2 linked regions of the Paraflavitalea devenefica genome follow. The protein of the gene in region 1 interacts with the protein of each later gene in a pairwise test. Links are inferred from orthologs where the notes say so. Each region holds a gene or a part of one and is shown in the gene's direction. Other genes may lie near its edges.

Region 1 (10,052 bases):
CCAGAGCGATGAACCTGACTCAGGAGCTTCTTTAACCATGCATGTGGCCGATAGCCTGGTGGCTGTAGGCAATGGCCGGTTGGCAAAAAAAGAAAAAGATAACAACGGCCTTACTGCCTGGACATGGGAAGTAAAGAATCCCATCAATAACTACAACATCGTTCCCTATATCGGTAAATACGTAACCTGGCATGAAGACTTTGCCGGCGAAAAGGGCAAACTGGATTGTGATTACTGGGTATTGGATTATAACCTCGATAAAGCTAAAGCGCAATTCAAACAGGCGCCTACCATGCTTAAATGCTTTGAGCACTGGTTCGGCCCCTACCCTTTTTATGAAGATGGTTATAAGCTGGTGGAATCACCCCACCTGGGCATGGAGCACCAGAGTGCAGTGGCCTATGGCAACGGATTTCAGAATGGTTACCGTGGCCGCGACCTCTCCGGCAGCGGCTGGGGCAACAAGTGGGATTTTATTATCATACATGAAAGCGGCCACGAATGGTTTGCCAATAATATCACCAGCAATGACATTGCCGATATGTGGTTGCACGAAGGCTTCACCAACTACTCCGAAACCATTTATACTACCTGTGAGTTTGGCGTAGAGGCAGGCAATGATTATTGTATTGGCACCCGTAAAGCGATACAAAATGACATTCCCATCATTGGCCACTATGGGGTCAACCAGGAAGGCAGCGGGGATATGTATTACAAAGGTGGCAACCTGCTGCACACCATCCGCAATATCATTGGAGATGATGAGAAATTCAGACAGATATTAAGAGGACTTAACCAGGTATTCTACCATAAAACCACCGATACCAAAGAAGTGGAAGCTTATATCAGCAAACAGGCCGGCATTGACCTCTCCAAAGTATTTGACCAATACCTGCGCACCACGCATATCCCTGTGCTGGAAGTTAAACATGAAGGCCTTGGCATCTATTTCCGCTACACCAATTGCATCAAAGGGTTTACCATGCCATTAAAAGTGAAGCTGGCCGGTGACCGCACCATGTTCATTACACCCACCGAAGAATGGCAGCTACTGAAAGCAGGAGGCTGGTACAACGGTTTCTTTGCAGTGGACAGGAATTTCTATATAAATACAAAGGAAGTCCATGTAGATATACAGAAAGTGAAGTAAGAAAGGCAGCTACAATACCTGATAGCTAACACTTTATATTCAGCGTATCCGCTTTGAATACTCTTCCAGCTTTTCTTTTTCAGCTTTGGTAAGGCTGTGCATACCGCTTTTGTTGATTTTGTCCAATATCTGGTCAATCTCCTGCTGGCGGTTGTACTGTTGCTGGTTGTATTTATGATCAATATTGTAATTACGGTGATGCGTTTTGTAGAAAAAATTATCTACCAGCAATAGATGAGGCCTTGTAATGATCAGGTAAATAAACACGATGGCAGGTACTGAAATAATCAGTATCGTGACATAATTTTCCACCAGTGCATGCGGCCGCATCAATAGGGCAACAACCAATCCAACCAGCGCCCCGCCAAGATGGGAATCATGTCCTATATTGCCAGTCCTTGACCTGATGCCATAAATAGAAATCAGCACATACAAAAGACCGAAAAGCCAGCCGGGAAGGGGAATGAAAATGAGCGGGACATCGATACCCGGGAATAAAGCAATCACCGCAAATATGATCCCCGATACGGCTCCTGACGCCCCTACCGAACTATAATCACCGCTGTAACGGTGTATGTACAGCGAAAGCAGGCCGCCGCCGATAAGGCTGGCAAAATAAATGATCAGAAAGCCCCACCAATTCAGTACAGCGATCAATGAGCCGCTGAAAAAATAAAGCGCGAGCATATTAAAGATCAGGTGCAGCCAGCCCACGTGTAGAAAACCTGAACTGATCAGCCGGTCATATTGCCGGTATAGCAGAATGCCATCAACATTAAATTCATAACGGGCAAAAAAATCACTGTTCCTGAATCCTCTCCAGGAAATAAGGACGTTCAGAATGATTAATAAGAATACAAGGAGGCCGGTACCAATCATTGCAACAATATTTTTCGGGGCTTAAACCATCCCATTTCGTCCGAAATATATCCATCCTTTGGCATATTAATAAATACTTGCCTGGGTGCCCAAAACCAATTTACCGTATCCTGCCCGCGCCTGCATAGTGCGCAGCATAATACGCATCATTCATATCATTGATCATCACTCCGCTGGAAGTGGAAGCATGTACAAACTTATTATTGCGCAGGTAAACGCCTACATGGGATATACCTGCTTTACGTCCGCGGGTTTTGAAGAATACCAGGTCGCCCTCTACTAATTCATCCTTGCGCAGGCGCTTGCTCTTCTGGTATTGTTGCGCCGACGTGCGTGGCAGCAGGAGGCCATACAGTGTGTAAATAAACGTTTGGGCAAAGGCAGAGCAGTCTACCCCATTCTTATCGGTACCGCCATACTTATAGCGGGTACCATACCAGTCCTCAATAAAGCTGATCATCCTGCCGTCTGTCAGCTCTTCCACCGGCAGGTCGAGCAGGATAGAATATTTAAACTGCAGGGGATCGCTCAGCTCCACATTAGTGCCTGTATGAATGGAAGGCCCCGGTGTATAGCGTTCATTGAGGGGCGGACTTGCCGTATAGTCGGAAGAACCGCCGGACGGCTTGATGGATATATTCTCAATAAACCGGGGTGAGCCAGCCGCAGGTTTCGTAGTGGCGCCGGGTACAGCCGCCGTGGTCTTTCGCTGGGTACTGCAACTGGTAGCGGCCAGGGCCACCAAAACTATCAGCCATCCTTGTTTTAACATATTATACATCAATGCCCTGGTTAAAGATAAATGTCGCAAAGTAACAAATACATTGCCAAAATGGCAAGCCTTGTGCCGATTCACGGATGTGGAAATATATTGTCATTTGTTTAGCAATTGTTCAGGAACTTTGTAGCTCACTTTGTGTTGATTACTAACCAGGCATCGCAAATCCCAAAATTGTAATGTGTAAATTCTCTCACCTTCACGTCCATACCCAGTTTTCCCTGCTCGATGGAGCAGCCTCTATCCAATCATTGTATAAGAAAGCCGTTAAAGATGGTCAGCCGGCCATTGCTATTACCGATCACGGTAATATGTTTGGCGCTTTTGAGTTCGTATCAGAGGCCTACAAACACAAGAATGAGGATGGCTCCCTGAAGGTAAAGCCCATTGTAGGATGCGAATTTTATGTGGTGGAAGACCGTCATCGTAAGATATTCTCGAAAGATGTGAAGGATGAGCGTTATCACCAGGTATTGCTGGCCAAAAACAAACAAGGTTACCAGAACCTCATCAAACTCACTTCGCTGGGCTATATCGAAGGAATGTACAGCAAATACCCCCGTATTGACAAGAAACTGATAGAGCAATACCACGAAGGGCTGATTGCCACTACCTGCTGCATCGGCGCCTATGTGCCGCAAACCATCCTGCATGATGGAGAGGAAAAAGCTGAGCAGGAATTCAAATGGTGGCTCGACCTGTTTGGGGAAGATTATTTCATCGAGGTACAGCGCCATGATATTAAAGAGCAGATCCAGATCAATGAAGTACTGCTCAAATTTGCGAAGAAGTTCAATGTGCCCATCATTGCCACCAATGACAGCCATTATACCGACCGGGATGATTACAATGCCCATGACATCCTGCTTTGTATTAACACCGGTGAAAAGAAAAGTACGCCGGGATATGACGATATCATCAATGATGACCTGAACGTAAAAGAGCGCCGCTTTAAATTCCCCAACGATCAGTTTTATTTCAAGACACAGGATGAAATGAAGGAACTCTTCAAAGACATCCCGGAGTCTATAGACAATACCAATATGATCGTGGACCGGGTGGAGGTGCTGAACCTGAAGAAGGATATCCTGCTGCCGGCCTTCCCACTTCCTAAAGAATTCCAGACGACCGACGACAGTAACCTGAACCAATGGACTTACCTGCACTACCTTACTTATGAAGGGGCCAGGAAGCGTTATGCAGAACTTACACCCGAAATAACGGAACGGCTCGACTTTGAGCTGTTCACGATCAAAACGATGGGCTTTGCCGGTTACTTCCTTATTGTGAGTGACTTCATCAAAGCCGGCCGCGACCTGGGCGTATTCATCGGCCCCGGCCGTGGTTCCGCTGCAGGTAGCGTGGTAGCTTATTGTATCGGCATCACCAATATTGACCCCATCAAGTACAACCTGCTGTTCGAAAGGTTCCTGAACCCCGACCGTAAGTCAATGCCCGATATTGATACGGACTTCGACGATGAAGGCCGTCAGAAAGTAATTGACTATGTAGTTGACAAATACGGCAAGGCCCAGGTAGCGCAGATCATTACTTATGGTACCATGGCCGCCAAAATGAGTATCAAAGACGTGGCGCGTGCATTGGACCTGCCCCTGGCCGAATCGAATGCATTGGCCAAGCTGGTACCGGATAAACCGGGTATAGAACTGGGCCGTGTATTGAAAGCGCCCCTCACCGCCAAGGAAGGCGAAAAATCGCTGGAAGAGAAGGAAGGTCTGGGCCCCGATGAACTGGAAAGCGTAAAAAGGATACGCGAGATCTATAAAAGCGATACCCTGAACGGAACGGTATTGCACGAAGCCGAACGTTTGGAAGGATCGGTACGGAACACCGGTATCCACGCAGCAGGTATTATCATCGCCCCCAAAGACCTGACAGAACTCATCCCCGTATCTGTAGCCAAAGACTCCACACTCTGGGTAACCCAGTTTGAAGGCAGTATTATTGAAGACGCCGGCGTTATCAAGATGGACTTCCTGGGGTTGAAGACCCTCACGATCATTAAGAATGCGCTGGAAATGATCAGGCAGAATCACGGCGTGGAAATCGTGATAGACGATATTCCGCTCGATGATACGAAAACCTACGAGATCTACCAGAAAGCGGATACCATCGGTACTTTCCAGTTCGAAAGTCCCGGTATGCAAAAATACCTGCGTGACCTGAAGCCTGACCAGTTTGCCGACCTGATTGCGATGAACGCCCTGTACCGCCCCGGTCCGCTGGCCTATATCCCCAACTTTATTGACCGTAAACATGGACGGGAACCTATCACGTATGACCTCCCGGAAATGGAAGAATACCTGGCCGATACCTATGGTATCACGGTATACCAGGAACAGGTGATGTTGCTGGCCCAGAAACTGGCCGGCTTCAGCAAGGGAGATGCCGACGTACTGCGGAAGGCGATGGGTAAGAAGCAAAAGGCGGTACTGGACAAGATGAAGGCCCAGTTTGTGAAGGGAGGAACGGACAAAGGCCATCCTGCTGATAAACTGGAGAAGGTGTGGACCGACTGGGAGGCTTTCGCCCAATACGCATTCAACAAGTCGCACTCCACCTGCTATGCCTTTGTGGCCTACCAGACAGCCTACCTCAAGGCCCACTACCCTTCTGAATATATGGCTGCGGTACTCAACAACGCCGGCGCCATTGAAAAGCTCACTTTCTTTATGGAAGAGTGCAAGCGGATGGGTAAGATGGTACTGGGACCGGATATTAACGAATCGCATAAAGGCTTCTCTGTGAACCTGGAAGGCCATATCCGCGTAGGGTTGGGCGGGTTAAAAGGCGTGGGCGAAGCTGCTGTAGAAAATATCATTGCCGAGCGGGAAGCCAATGGCCGCTATACGAATATTTTTGACATGATCAAGCGGGTCAACCAGCGGGCGGTGAATAAAAAGACCCTGGAATGCCTGGTGTATGCCGGCGCTTTTGATTGCTTTAAAGAATTCCACCGGGCGCAATATTTCACCATACCACAAGGGGAAACCGCCTCCGGCATGGAGAAGATCATTAAATACGGGAATATTTACCAGACGGAGAATAACAGCACCGCCAATACCCTCTTTGGCGACCTGCCCAAGGCCCTGGATATTCCCCTGCCGAAGATACCCCCCTGTGAACCATGGACTTTGACCGAGCTGCTGGATAGGGAGAAAGAGGTAACCGGTATGTTTATGAGCGGCCACCCGCTGGACCATTTCCGGTTCGAAATAAAGCACTACGGCTTCACCACCCTGGCCGACTTTAATGAGATCAAGGAGGCGATCACCCTCCAGGCCAACCCGGGCCGCACGTTCCGGCTGGCCGGACTGGTAACCGACGCCCAGCACCGGGTAACCAAAACCGGCCGCCAGTTTGCCTCATTTATTATTGAGGATTATACCGGCAAGAGCGAATTCATGCTCTGGAGCGACGACTATATGCGCTTTTCCAATTACATGGAAAAAGGTAAGAACCTATTCATAACGGGTTTCTTTAAACAACGCTTTAACAAGGTGGAGTATGAGTTCAAGGTGGATAAGATCGTTTTGCTGGAGAGCATTAAACAAAACCTTACCAAACAGGTTATAATAGATATCGAGGCCCGGCACATTGATGCCGACATGGTCAATTTCCTCGAAAAGAATGTTAAAACCCACCCCGGAAAGGCTGGTTTGAAGTTCAATATCAAGGAAATGAAGCGGCAATACAAGATCAGCCTGTACAGCCTGGAAACGGGGTTTGAAATGAATGACGAAATGACGGCCTGGCTGCAGAATAAGCCCGAGGTAGATGTACAGGTTGTCACTGTGTAAATGTGGATAACGACAGAGGGGCAGGAATACCGAATTGGTTATAAATTTGTCGGTTCTTAGCAGTAAGTTAAAGAATGAGTCCCACAACGGGAAACCCACTCCAGGCTTACCAACAAACAATAAAATAATTACTTTTACATCTAAATTTTGATTTATGGCTTTAGAATTCACCGACGCGAACTTCCAGGAGAAAGTGATCGCTTCCGATAAATTGACTGTGGTAGACTTTTGGGCTGAATGGTGTGGGCCTTGCCGCGCGATCGGGCCGGTTATTGAAGATCTCTCTAAGGAATACACAGGAAAGGTAAATGTGGGTAAAGTGAATGTAGACCATAACCCGCAGATATCTGTTAATTACGGGATTACTTCTATTCCTGCTATCCTCTTCATTAAGGGTGGTAAAGTGGTGGATAAGCTGGTCGGCGCACAACCGAAAGCCAACTTTGTAAAGAAGATCGAGCAGCATATATAACTGTTTTATAATCTATTTTCTAAAGCGATTCATGGTTTAATGAATCGCTTTTTTTATTGTATATCAATACCTTGTAGTAACGGTCTTTTTTGTCTATCCTTGTCTTTCAATAAACCCTTCAAATCCATTATCATGAAACTATCCCGCTTGCTTATCCCAGGCTGCCTGTTAGTAGCAGCTATTGTTTACTTCAGTTGTAACAAATCGGATACGCCCGATAAGCCGCCTTATCAAGCCGAATACGTAACGGCTTCTATCCAGGGCAAGATCGTAGATGAAAATGAGTTACCTGTCAGCGACGCCACCGTTAAAGCCGGCTCCCTATCCGTTACCACCAATGCCAGCGGTCTTTTTAATATCAGCAATGTTTCTGTAGACAAGCATGCGGGCATGGTAACCGTGGAAAAGGAAGGTTATTTCAAAGGCATTAAAACGATTGTGGTAACCCCCAATAAGAACAACTCGGTTTCCATCCAACTGATCAAGAAAATAGCTGCCGGCAACTTTAATGGTAATAGCGGCGGCACGGTCACCGTACCATCGGGGGGTAATATTGTGTTCCCGTCCAGTGGCATTGTACAGGAAGGCTCCACTACTGCCTATACGGGCACGGTATCGGTGAGCGCTTTTTTTATCAATCCCGAAGCCAGCAATTTCCAGGAGATCACGCCGGGTACCCTGCGCGGCATTAATAGCGCCAACCAGGAAACGGGCCTGCAATCTTTCGGTATGATGGCGGTGGAATTGAATGGCGCCAACGGAGAAAAACTTCAACTGGCCAGCGGCAAAACCGCCAGCCTTACTTTCCCGATACCTGCCGGCTTGCAATCGCAGGCGCCGGCTACCATTCCTTTATGGAGCCTGGATGAAAAAACAGGCTTGTGGAAGGAAGAAGGCACTGCCACCCGCCAGGGCAATAATTATGTAGGATCTGTAAGCCACTTCTCTTACTGGAACTGTGATGCACCATTTGCCGTAGTTGATTTTACAGCTACTATTAAGAACCAGCAAGGTGTGGCACTGGGAGGAGTAAAAGTAGTGATCAGTGCTACCGGTACAACAGATACCTTAAGCAGCATATCAGGCTTCGGCTATACCAGTCCAGAAGGGGTGGTGAGCGGTAAGATCCCAGCCAACCGCAACCTGGTGATGAAAGTATATGATCAATGTGGTAACCTCATTCACACACAAAATGCAGGGCCTCTTACGGGTACTGCCGACCTCGGCGTTATCACCGTTACGTCTGCCACCTCAATGGTTACTTTTTCCGGCACGGTGGTGAACTGTAATGCGGCTGCCGTTACCAATGGCTATGTGACCATTGACCTGGAAGGGATCTATTACCGCGGCAACCTGGTGAACGGTGTGTTTAGTATCCCGGTAACACGCTGTTCCAATTCCGCCACTTCGGCCATTGTAACACCGTATGATCTTGGCGGCACCCAGTCGGGCACAGCCACTACAGTAGTTATTTCCGGCACTACCGTTAATACCGGCCAGTTGGTGGCCTGCGGTAACTCGCTCACGCAATATATCAACTACAATATCAATGGCACCAGCTTTACCTATAGTGAAGTTGATTCATTATTTGCCTACCGTGCTGCCCAGAGCGATTTCACGTATTTTGGAGCTACCAGGCCGAACAATAATGATAGGTTTACAGACTTTATTTTTAGGGGCGAACCTGCTCCGGGAACAGGCACCATGACTTTCCTATACGTTGATGATGGCGGTCCCGTCTATAGAAATAACGGCACCATCACTGTAAACGTTACAGAATACAATAATGTACAAGATGGGTTCATTGCCGGTAACTTTACCGGGACTGTAAAGGATACCCTTACACAGGCTGTATTCCCCATTAATTGTACGTTCCGGGTTAAGAAGTACAAATAATCATTTAAACCCTTCAAATCCATTATCATGAAACTATCCCGCTTGCTTATCCCAGGTTGCCTGTTAGTAGCAACTATTGTTTACTTCAGTTGTAACAAATCGGATACACCTGATAAGCCGCCTTATAAAGCCGAATACGTGACCGCCTCTATCCAGGGCAAGATCGTAGATGAAAATGAATTGCCGGTCAGCGGCGCCACGGTGAAAGCCGGTTCGATATCTGTTACCACCAATGCCAGTGGTCTTTTTAACCTCAGCAATATTTCCGTAGACAAGCATGCGGGCATGGTAACCGTGGAAAAAGAAGGCTATTTCAAGGGCATTAAAACCATTGTGGTAACCCCCAATAAGAACAACTCGGTTTCCATTCAACTGATCAAAAAAATAGCTGCCGGCAACTTCAACGGTAATAGCGGCGGCACGGTCACCGTACCATCGGGGGGTAATATTGTGTTCCCCGCCAGCGGTATTGTACAGGAAGGCTCCACTACAGCCTATACAGGCACGGTATCGGTGAGCGCTTTTTTTATCAATCCAGAAGCCAGCAACTTTAGTGAGATCACACCCGGCACCCTGCGCGGTATTAATAGCGCCAACCAGGAAACAGGCCTACAATCTTTCGGTATGATGGCGGTGGAATTGAATGGCGCCAACGGAGAAAAGCTTCAACTGGCCAGCGGCAAAACCGCCAGTCTTACTTTCCCGATACCTGCCAGCCTGCAAGGACAAGCCCCGGCCACCATTCCTTTATGGAGCCTGGACGAAAAAACCGGTTTGTGGAAAGAAGAAGGCACTGCCACCCGCCAGGGCAATAATTATGTAGGCACTGTTAGTCACTTCTCCTTCTGGAATTGTGATGCGCCTTTCGCCATTATTGACTTTACTGCTACGATTAAGAATCAGCAAGGTGTGGCACTGGGAGGAGTAAAGGTAGTGATCAGCGCTACCGGCACAGATACCCTGGGCAGCATTTCCGGCCACGGTTATACCAATATAGACGGTGTGGTCAGCGGTAAGATACCTGCCAACCGCAACCTGGTGATGAAAGTATATAAT
Region 2 (8,742 bases), on another replicon or contig:
GCGTGAACTGATAGTTTTTGACTGAGAAATCAGTTATCTTCATAAATCGTTGATTGAATTAGTTTTTAAAAAGCTAGTGGCGAGTGGTAAATGGCTAGTGAAGCTGACAATAAGCAGCAACCTGAAAATAAAGCCCACTAGCCACTCGCTACTTACCTCTCGCCTACTTCACTACCTTCACAATTGCTTTCTCTGTCAGGTATCCTACCCCATCCGTAATCACTTCCCGCACCCCATCCAGCCCGCTCACAATGGCGGCTTTGTCTTTTTCCAGGAAGGCAATGGTAACAGCATGGCGTTGTACTGTTTTCTGATCGCTGTTAACGGTATAAACAAATCCCTTCTTTCCATCCGCTTCGGCCAATGCTTCAATAGGCACCAGCGTTACCCGTTGCAGGGCAGAAGGCTGCAACTGAACAGTGGCAAATAACCCGGTGGCAAAACGAACGCCCTCAGGAACAACTTTTACTTCTACTTCATAAGTACCATTGGCCATATCGGCCCCTTCTGCTATTTCGGTAACAAGGCCATTGAATGTTTTTTGCGGATAGGCATCGAGACTTACAATGCCTTTATTTCCTTTCCGGAGCACCGCCCAGTCTTTATCCGACACACCGAACCGTATTACCCAGTCATTGCCTGCCGTGCCGCTGAGACGGAATACCGGCGCGCCGGAAGACGCCATTTCTCCTTCATTCATTATTTTCTTCAGGATGATGCCGTTTTCAGTGGCCCTTATTTGTGCATACTGCTGGTTGAACCGGGCAATGCGCAATCCTTCTTCTGCTACCTGCTGCTGTGTAGTGGCGTTCTGTAATTGTTCCAGTGTGGCCACGGTATCATTATATAAGTTCCTGGCCCTGGTTACATCACGTTGTGCTTTCTCAGCATTTTGTGTAGCCTGCTGTACCTGGGCATTGATCTCTGTAAGATTGAGAGTAGCCAGCAACTGGCCTTTCACTACAGCATCTCCTTCTTTTACGTAGATCCTTGAAATAATGCCACCGACTTTAAAAGAAAGAGCGGCTTCTGTGGTAGAGGCCATCGTACCGGAATACCGTAATACAGGTGTATAGGCAGTATCGGATACCGGTTGAAGCCTTACAGCTATTGCATTTTCCTCAACAGCAGTTACTGGTTTGGTCTGGCTTTTTCCGTTGCAATGGGCAACAGCAAAAGCAGTGATCGCAATGATCAGAAAGCGGAATGAATACCATATCTTTTTCATGACTAGTGTTTTTAAAAAGTATAGGAAGCAGTGGCACGCTCTACTTCAGCGGCCCTGGTTAATACAGCCAGTTGGGCAAGGGAATACCTGATCTGCGCATTGGTGAGCTGGGTACGGATGTCAACCAGTTCCAGTTGCAGCGCCTGCCCTTCCCTGAAACGCCTTTCTGTAAGGCGATAAGTTTCCTGGGCACTCTGCACTTCATCGCGCAGGGCAGCTACACTTTGCAGGGAAGAATAATAGTTGTTATAAGCGGTGCGCACCTGCAGGCTCAGTTGCTGTTCTGTTCTTTTGTATTGATTGGTCAGCGCCTCCAGGTCGACCTGTGACTGTTGTATTTTGTATTTGTTATCGTTGGCGCGGAAAAGCTCCCAGCGCAGTTGCAGGCCACCCAACTGGTAGAACTGATCACCGTTGAATTTGAACTGAAAACCCTGAAAGCCGATATTATAAAAAGCATTGAGGGTAGGTACCAGGTGCGATTTATTGAGCTTAAGGTTGGTGGTCAGCACTTTTTGTGTGCTCTTCAACTGTGCCAGTTCTTCCCTTACCGCAGGTACTTCCTGGGCCAGTGGGGGCACCGGCGCCAACTGTTCTGTCACCATACTATCGGCCAGGATGTTTGTTTCCAATGGCTCATTGAGGAGGAAGTTAAAATAAGCGGCAGCATTCTTCCGGTTATTGGTAGCTTCAATCAGGGATGCCTGTACCTGGCTCACCTGGGCCTTTGCCCGCAATATGGCTTCTTTGGTAGCTGTGCCATTGTTGACCATCTTTTCGCTTACCCGCAGATTTTCCTGTACCAGCCCCAGCGCATTGTTATAGATAGTGACCGACTTATCGGCCTGCAGGTATTGGTAATAAGCCTGTTTGATGTCTTTCACCAGTTCGCGTTTATACACCCCGATAGTGGCTTGTTGCGTATTGATCTGCTCTTCTTTGATCTGCCGGTTATAGCGGATGTTCACGTTTACCACCGGCACCGACACTTCCAGTTTGGTATCATGGAAATCATTGGGCAGGAAGGCAATGGTTTGGTTCGGCACCTGCGGGAACTTATTGGAGGCAGTCAATTCATTTAAGGTAGAGTACACATTATTGAGCAGGTCGCCCACCGGCAGATCCTGCGTACGGCCACCATGGGCCAGGGTATACTGGGAAGTAACATTGGCCTGCGGATAGAATAAGGTCCGGGCCCGTTTGAGGTCCAGTTGCGCTTTTTGCAGATCGAAGTACTGCTGACGCAGGGCAAGATTGCTATCGAGCCCTCTTTTCAAATAGCCCGCTAAAATGTCCTGGGCTTTGGCAGCATGGGCAAAAAGCATCCCTGCCGCCAATGCATACCGCATGCCTGCGGCCCGGATAAGTGTTCCTATCATGGCTTATGATTTATGTTGTAAATATTATTTACACTGTTAAGTATCAGGGCAAAAAAAATGACCTACCGTTTACCGGTCAAATCAATAGTTTCCAGTAACCAGTTCAGGGCCTGGTGCATCATAGGTACTACTGTTTCAGGGGGCACTAATTTGTTAAACCTGTCGCGGATAGATAGTGATACAAGGCCATGTACCAAACTCCAGATAGCCATGGATACCGCATTTAGATCCCCTTTGATAATCAGTCCCTTATCCATTGCTTCCTGCAGGGTATCTTTGAGCCTTCCAAGCACCACATCACCACTTTTCCATTCACACGCTATAGATTGCTCCACCACCAGCATGGGGGACCGCTGAATAAACATAACATCGTAGAATTCAGGGTGGCTAAGTCCAAACTTTATATAGTTCTCTCCCATCTTGTACAGGCGCAGCAAAGGATTCTTAATATCCCATAACCCTTCATTGTATTCCGCCATTTTCTGGAAGCCCAATTCATGCAGGTTGAAAAGAATATCATCCTTGTCCTTAAAATAGAGGTAAACCGTTGTAGGACTGTATTCTATAAGGTCGGCTATTTTACGGATAGAGACATTCTCAAAGCCCTGCTCCACGAACAGCTTCATAGAGGCGTCCAGGATCATTTTCCGGATCTCCTGTTTCTGCTTTTCCTTTCTTTCCGAAATACCCATAGTAGTAAATTAACAGCACAAATATACTTAACACTGTTAAGTATCCAAATATTTCTGTCCTTATTTTTTCAAGATGAGGGCCCCTGTTATTTACTTACATTTGCCGCAAGAGGGATATACATGGATAAGTTTATTGTTTCCGCCAGAAAATACAGACCACAGGCTTTTGATACCGTTGTAGGACAGGGACATATTACCACTACCCTGAAAAATGCCATTAAAAATCAACAGTTGGCGCATGCCTTCCTGTTTTGTGGCCCGCGGGGTGTGGGCAAAACCACCTGCGCCCGTATATTGGCCAAAACCATTAACTGTACCAATGTGGGCGCCGATGGCGAGGCCTGTAATCAGTGCCACTCCTGTACCTCCTTTAATGAGGGTACTTCCATGAATATCCATGAGCTGGATGCCGCCAGTAACAACTCGGTGGATGATATCCGCACCCTGGTAGAACAGGTGCGTTTTGCTCCACAGGCCGGCCGGTACAAGGTGTATATCATTGATGAGGTGCACATGCTCAGCTCTTCGGCCTTCAACGCTTTCCTGAAAACGCTGGAAGAGCCGCCCCCCTACGCCATTTTCATCCTGGCTACCACCGAGAAGCACAAGATCCTTCCTACGATCCTGAGCCGTTGCCAGATCTTCGATTTCAAGCGCATTACCGCCAACGATACCGTAGAGCACTTACAGGATATCTGCAAAAAAGAAGAGATCAATGCAGAAAAATCTGCCCTGCACCTCATTGCCCAGAAGAGTGAAGGCTGTATGCGTGATGCCCTGAGCATCATGGATAAGATCGTGAGTTTTACCAACGGCGTGGTCAGCTACCAGAACACACTGGAGCACCTGAATATATTGGATGCCGACTATTATTTCAAGCTGATGCAATGTATGCAGCAGCAGGACCTGGGCGGCGCTATGCTGTTGTATGATGATATAGACCGCAAAGGTTTTGAAGGCGACCTGGTGCTGAATGGCTTTGCTGAATTTATCCGCAACCTGCTGGTATGTAAAGATGAAAAGGTGGCCAACCTGCTGCAGGTAGTAGAGAGTTTTAAAGACCGCTATATAGCAACCTCCAAACAGGTATCGGTAGCTTACCTCATCAGTGCCCTGAATATATTGAACGAGACAGAGATCAATTATAAAGCGGCCCGTAATAAACGGCTGCATGTAGAGCTGGCGCTGATCAAACTCGCCTATCTGCAACAGGCGGTAGAGCTGGCCAGCGATGGCCTTGTTAAAAAAAAACTGATTGATGAAGCAAAACCGGTTGCTTTCAAGAGCCTGGGCGTAGTGAAACAGCAGCCGGAGTCTAAAAGCCAGAAGCCAGAAGCTTCCAAACAGGCTGCAGGACATGAGGCGAAGCTGATTATTGAGACGAAAGAAGGGGTAAGTGGTGAGAAGCGAGTGGCAAGTGGGCAAGCGGCAGTTGGCAATCAGCAAGCCATATCTAAGGCATCAGCCACCAGTAACCAGCAAACAGCAACTGCTACCGGTCAGCCAGTGATCAATCAGCCAGCCGCACCTAAAGAACCCGAAACACAAAACACAAAACCCGGAACCACGTCTTCCAAACTGGGTTCACTGAATGCGCTCCGGCAGCAATTTGTGGGCAAAGCCATAGAAAGCGCCGGCGATCCTATTCCCCTCAGCCAGGACAGGCTACACGAATGCTGGCGGCAGTTTGCCCTGCAATTGAAAGAGGCCAAGAATCCCGCCAACCAATCCTTCCTGATGGCCACGCTGGTGATACAGGACCACCAGACTTTTGAGGTGGTCACGAATAATAACCTGGAACAAAAGTTCATTGAAGGCGAACGCCGCGTATTATCAGAATACCTGCAACAGGTGTTTAACAACCGGCAGTTGCTGTTCACGATCGTAGTTAATGAGAACGCTATTGCGCCGGAAGAACCCACAGAACGCCCGGCTACCCTGCGCGAAAAATACCAACATATTGTAGAGCAGTATCCCCTGGTCAAGGAACTGCGCGACCGCCTGAAGCTGGAAGTGGATAATTAGAAGTCAGGATTTCCGGACTTATCCGACTTTCCAACTTTCGGACTTTTGCCGTAATTTCGGCGCTCAATTAGCAACCTGACGTATTAAATCTCAAATTATTAATAAAGACTATGGCTGAAGTGATCTTAATGCCCCGCCTGAGTGACACGATGACCGAAGGCGTGATTGCGGCCTGGCATAAAAAGGTAGGGGATTCGGTAAAGAAAGGCGACCTCCTGGCAGAAGTAGAGACAGATAAGGCTACCATGGAACTGGAAAGCTATAAAGATGGCACCCTTTTACATATTGGTACAGATAAAGGCGGAAAACTGCAGGTAAATGACCTGCTGGCCATTATTGGCGCTCCCGGCGAAGATATCAGCTCCCTGCTTTCCGGTGGTGGCGCTGCTGCTCCCAAAGCCGAAGCAAAGAAAGAAGAACCTAAAAAAGAAGCTGCTCCAGCAACCAGCAACCTGCAACCTGCAACCAGCAACCAACCAGCAACCAGTACCCAGCAACCAGCGCTCGACCTGGCCAATATGCAGGAAGTGATCCTGATGCCCCGTCTGAGCGATACCATGACAGAAGGCGTAATTGCCGCCTGGCATAAGAAAGTGGGCGATGATGTGAAAAAAGGCGACCTGCTGGCCGATGTAGAGACCGACAAGGCCACCATGGAGCTGGAAAGCTACAAACAAGGTAAATTATTATATATCGGCGCCCAGAAAGGCGATAAGGTACCGGTAAATGCCCTGCTGTGTATCATTGGCGAAGAAGGCAAGGTAGATGTAGACAAGATCGTAGCTGCCGCCAAAGGTGGCGGAACGGTAAGCACACCAAGCAGCCAGCCTGCTAAGGAAGGTGCACCAGCCGCTGCTGCTCAGCCCGCTGCCAAAGCGGAAGCAGCACAGCCAGCCGCTACTACCGAGAATGGCCGCGTAAAAGCTTCTCCCCTCGCCCGCAAACTGGCCAGCGAAAAGGGTATTGATATCTCCAAGGTACCTGGCAGTGGTGATGGTGGCCGTATTGTGAAGAAGGACGTGGACGACTTTAAACCTTCTGCTGCTCCTGCAGCCACTGCTGCCGGCAAACAAGGCGCTGCTGCACCAGCCCAGCCTGCTGTAGCTGGTCAGGTAAGCTTCGACGATGTGCCGGTATCACAAATGCGCAAAACGATTTCCCGTCGCTTATCTGAGGTGAAGTTCTCAGCCCCTGAGTTCTACCTCACCATGGAAATTAACATGGATAAGGCAGTAGCCAGCCGCGCCAAACTGAATGAAATAGCTACCAATAAGATCTCCTTCAACGACATGGTGCTGAAAGCCTGCGCCGTTGCCCTGAAGAAACACCCGGCTATCAACAGTAGCTGGATGGGCGACACGATCCGCGTAAACCACCACATTGATATTGGTGTGGCCGTAGCAGTAGAAGAAGGATTGCTGGTGCCGGTAGTACGGTTTGCCGACCTGAAATCACTGTCGCAGATCGCCGGAGAAGTAAAAGACTTTGCACAAAGAGCCAAGGCTAAGAAATTACAACCTTCCGAATGGGAAGGCAACACCTTCACCATTTCCAACCTGGGTATGTTTGGCATTGAAGAGTTCACTGCCATCATCAATCCGCCTGCATCCTGTATCCTGGCCATTGGCGCTATTAACCAGGTACCGGTAGTAAAGAATGGTCAGATCGTGATCGGCAACATCATGAAGGTTACACTCACCTGTGATCACCGTGTAGTAGACGGCGCCACTGGTGCAGCCTTCCTGCAAACCCTGCAAGGTTTACTGGAAGAACCGCTCACCATGCTGGTATAGTGGTTGATCATCCCTGTTTTTAGTTTATCGTCCGATAAAAAATCCCGCTGATAATATCAGCGGGATTTTTGTTTTTAGCTATTTCACTTCCAGCAACACTACCTTACCATCCATCGTAGAAGCGATAATGTGTTTGCTGTCCAATACCCGTACCGTATTGACCATCGAGTTATCAATTTTATGTGCCCATATTACTTTCCGCTGGGCCGGATCAATAGCATATACTACGCCACTGCGTGTACCAAAGAATATCTGCCCTTCTTTTTCAATGAGCATGGAAGGCACATGCTCATAGCCAAACCCTGCATGCATTACCCAGGCCGGACGTTGCGATTCGCGGCTGGCGGCATAAGCTACCAGGGTGTCCTGCATGGTTTTGCCATACACCCATTTGCCATCATTGGAAATGCCAATGGACTCCCGCACACGGGTTTCTGTATTGCGCCAGAGCGTAGCGCCTGTTTGCGCATCAATAGCTGTTATCGTACGATTGGGCGTTACCACATATACTACGCCATCCACGGCCACCGGTATACAGGATGCCGGAGAAAAGTTGATGACAGCAGAGCCGGGATTCCATTTCCACAGCAGCTTGCCACTTTGCCGGTCTACAGCATGCAAATAGGTATCCCAGGCGCCGAAGATCACTTTATCTTCATATAATAACGGCGTACTTACCACCGGCCCGTTCAGGCTATCGTATTTCCAGCGCAGTTGGCCATCATTCAATCCCAATGCAAGGAAGGAATGATCACTGCCACCAATAAATACCGTATCGCCGGATATAGCCGGACAACCCAATACAGCCGCTCCCGTAGTATAGGCCCAAAGTTGTTTGCCGTTCTTTACATCGAGACAATAGACCTTCCCATCGCCCGATCCCAATACTACTTTATCCTCTTTTACTGCCGGAGAGGAAAAGATAGAGCCTTTTGTAGGGAATGACCATTGACGTTTTCCATTCTTTAAATCGAGGGCCACTACTTCCCCATTCTGGTTACCGAAGATGACGTGCTCTTTGTATACAGCAGGCGTGGAAATAACATTGGCATCAGAGGCGATGGTCCATTTGGGCTTTACCCGGGCATATTGCTGATTGATGGCATAATCGGGCCGTTCAAACTTTTTGGAAGGCACGGCATACTGGTGTGCCTGCACGGCTACCTTTGTCCACGGCTGCAGCGTTTCCACGCCAGGGCGGCGCTCTGTATAGACAATAGAATCAGGGCGCACATCCACCAGGTTGTAACCACCTACTGCTGCTTTGGCGCGCAGGTTGGAGCGACCCATCACAGCAGGGATATCTTCAAAATTCATAGGCCTGTTGTTATGGCCATGGCCACAAATGGCCAGTATGGTGTTGTATTGCTTTAATCGGTTGGTGGCCTCATACCAGTTGTCCAGGCCATTGTCGAGCGGATAGTGGTTGCAGAATATAATAGGTTGCTGCTTATCCGTTTTTTTCAATACCTCATCCAGCCATACTACGGCATTGCGTGGAATATGCCCATCGCTCATGCGCACATAAGGACCGGAAGCGCAACCAATGAAACGAACGCCGTTATAATCAAACAGGAATTTATCGTACCCAAAGATGGTAGTAAAGCTGACGCCGCCACTTTCAC

Evidence for each region.
Region 2: the proteins of dnaE (region 1) and HB364_RS01120 interact in binary tests that used the Escherichia coli proteins (3 or more experiments, as listed by UniProt). The link is inferred for Paraflavitalea devenefica from one-to-one orthologs.

What each region holds. Positions count from the first base shown.
Region 1 is NZ_JAARML010000002.1:1,916,142-1,926,193, reverse strand. The notes cover bases 2,637-6,828. They hold dnaE (DNA polymerase III subunit alpha), read left to right. Parts: upstream 2,637-2,986; coding sequence 2,987-6,628; downstream 6,629-6,828. Other genes in these bases: trxA (thioredoxin), read left to right, coding at 6,783-6,828; HB364_RS17100 (C40 family peptidase), read right to left, coding at 2,637-2,810. Outside these bases: HB364_RS17110 (M1 family metallopeptidase), read left to right, coding at 1-1,150; HB364_RS17105 (rhomboid family protein), read right to left, coding at 1,190-2,029; more of HB364_RS17100, read right to left, coding at 2,130-2,636; more of trxA, read left to right, coding at 6,829-7,100; HB364_RS17085 (carboxypeptidase-like regulatory domain-containing protein), read left to right, coding at 7,233-8,996; HB364_RS17080 (carboxypeptidase-like regulatory domain-containing protein), read left to right, coding at 9,024-10,052. UniProt on the Escherichia coli protein: DNA polymerase III is a complex, multichain enzyme responsible for most of the replicative synthesis in bacteria. This DNA polymerase also exhibits 3' to 5' exonuclease activity. The alpha chain is the DNA polymerase catalytic subunit.
Region 2 is NZ_JAARML010000001.1:303,406-312,147, forward strand. Bases 2,990-5,871 are described here. They hold HB364_RS01120 (DNA polymerase III subunit gamma/tau), read left to right. Parts: upstream 2,990-3,419; coding sequence 3,420-5,324; downstream 5,325-5,871. Other genes in these bases: HB364_RS01115 (TetR/AcrR family transcriptional regulator), read right to left, coding at 2,990-3,299; HB364_RS01125 (pyruvate dehydrogenase complex dihydrolipoamide acetyltransferase), read left to right, coding at 5,435-5,871. In the rest of the region: HB364_RS01100 (efflux RND transporter permease subunit), read right to left, coding at 1-43; HB364_RS01105 (efflux RND transporter periplasmic adaptor subunit), read right to left, coding at 164-1,228; HB364_RS01110 (TolC family protein), read right to left, coding at 1,240-2,607; more of HB364_RS01115, read right to left, coding at 2,670-2,989; more of HB364_RS01125, read left to right, coding at 5,872-7,117; HB364_RS01130 (outer membrane protein assembly factor BamB family protein), read right to left, coding at 7,196-8,742. UniProt on the Escherichia coli protein: Part of the beta sliding clamp loading complex, which hydrolyzes ATP to load the beta clamp onto primed DNA to form the DNA replication pre-initiation complex.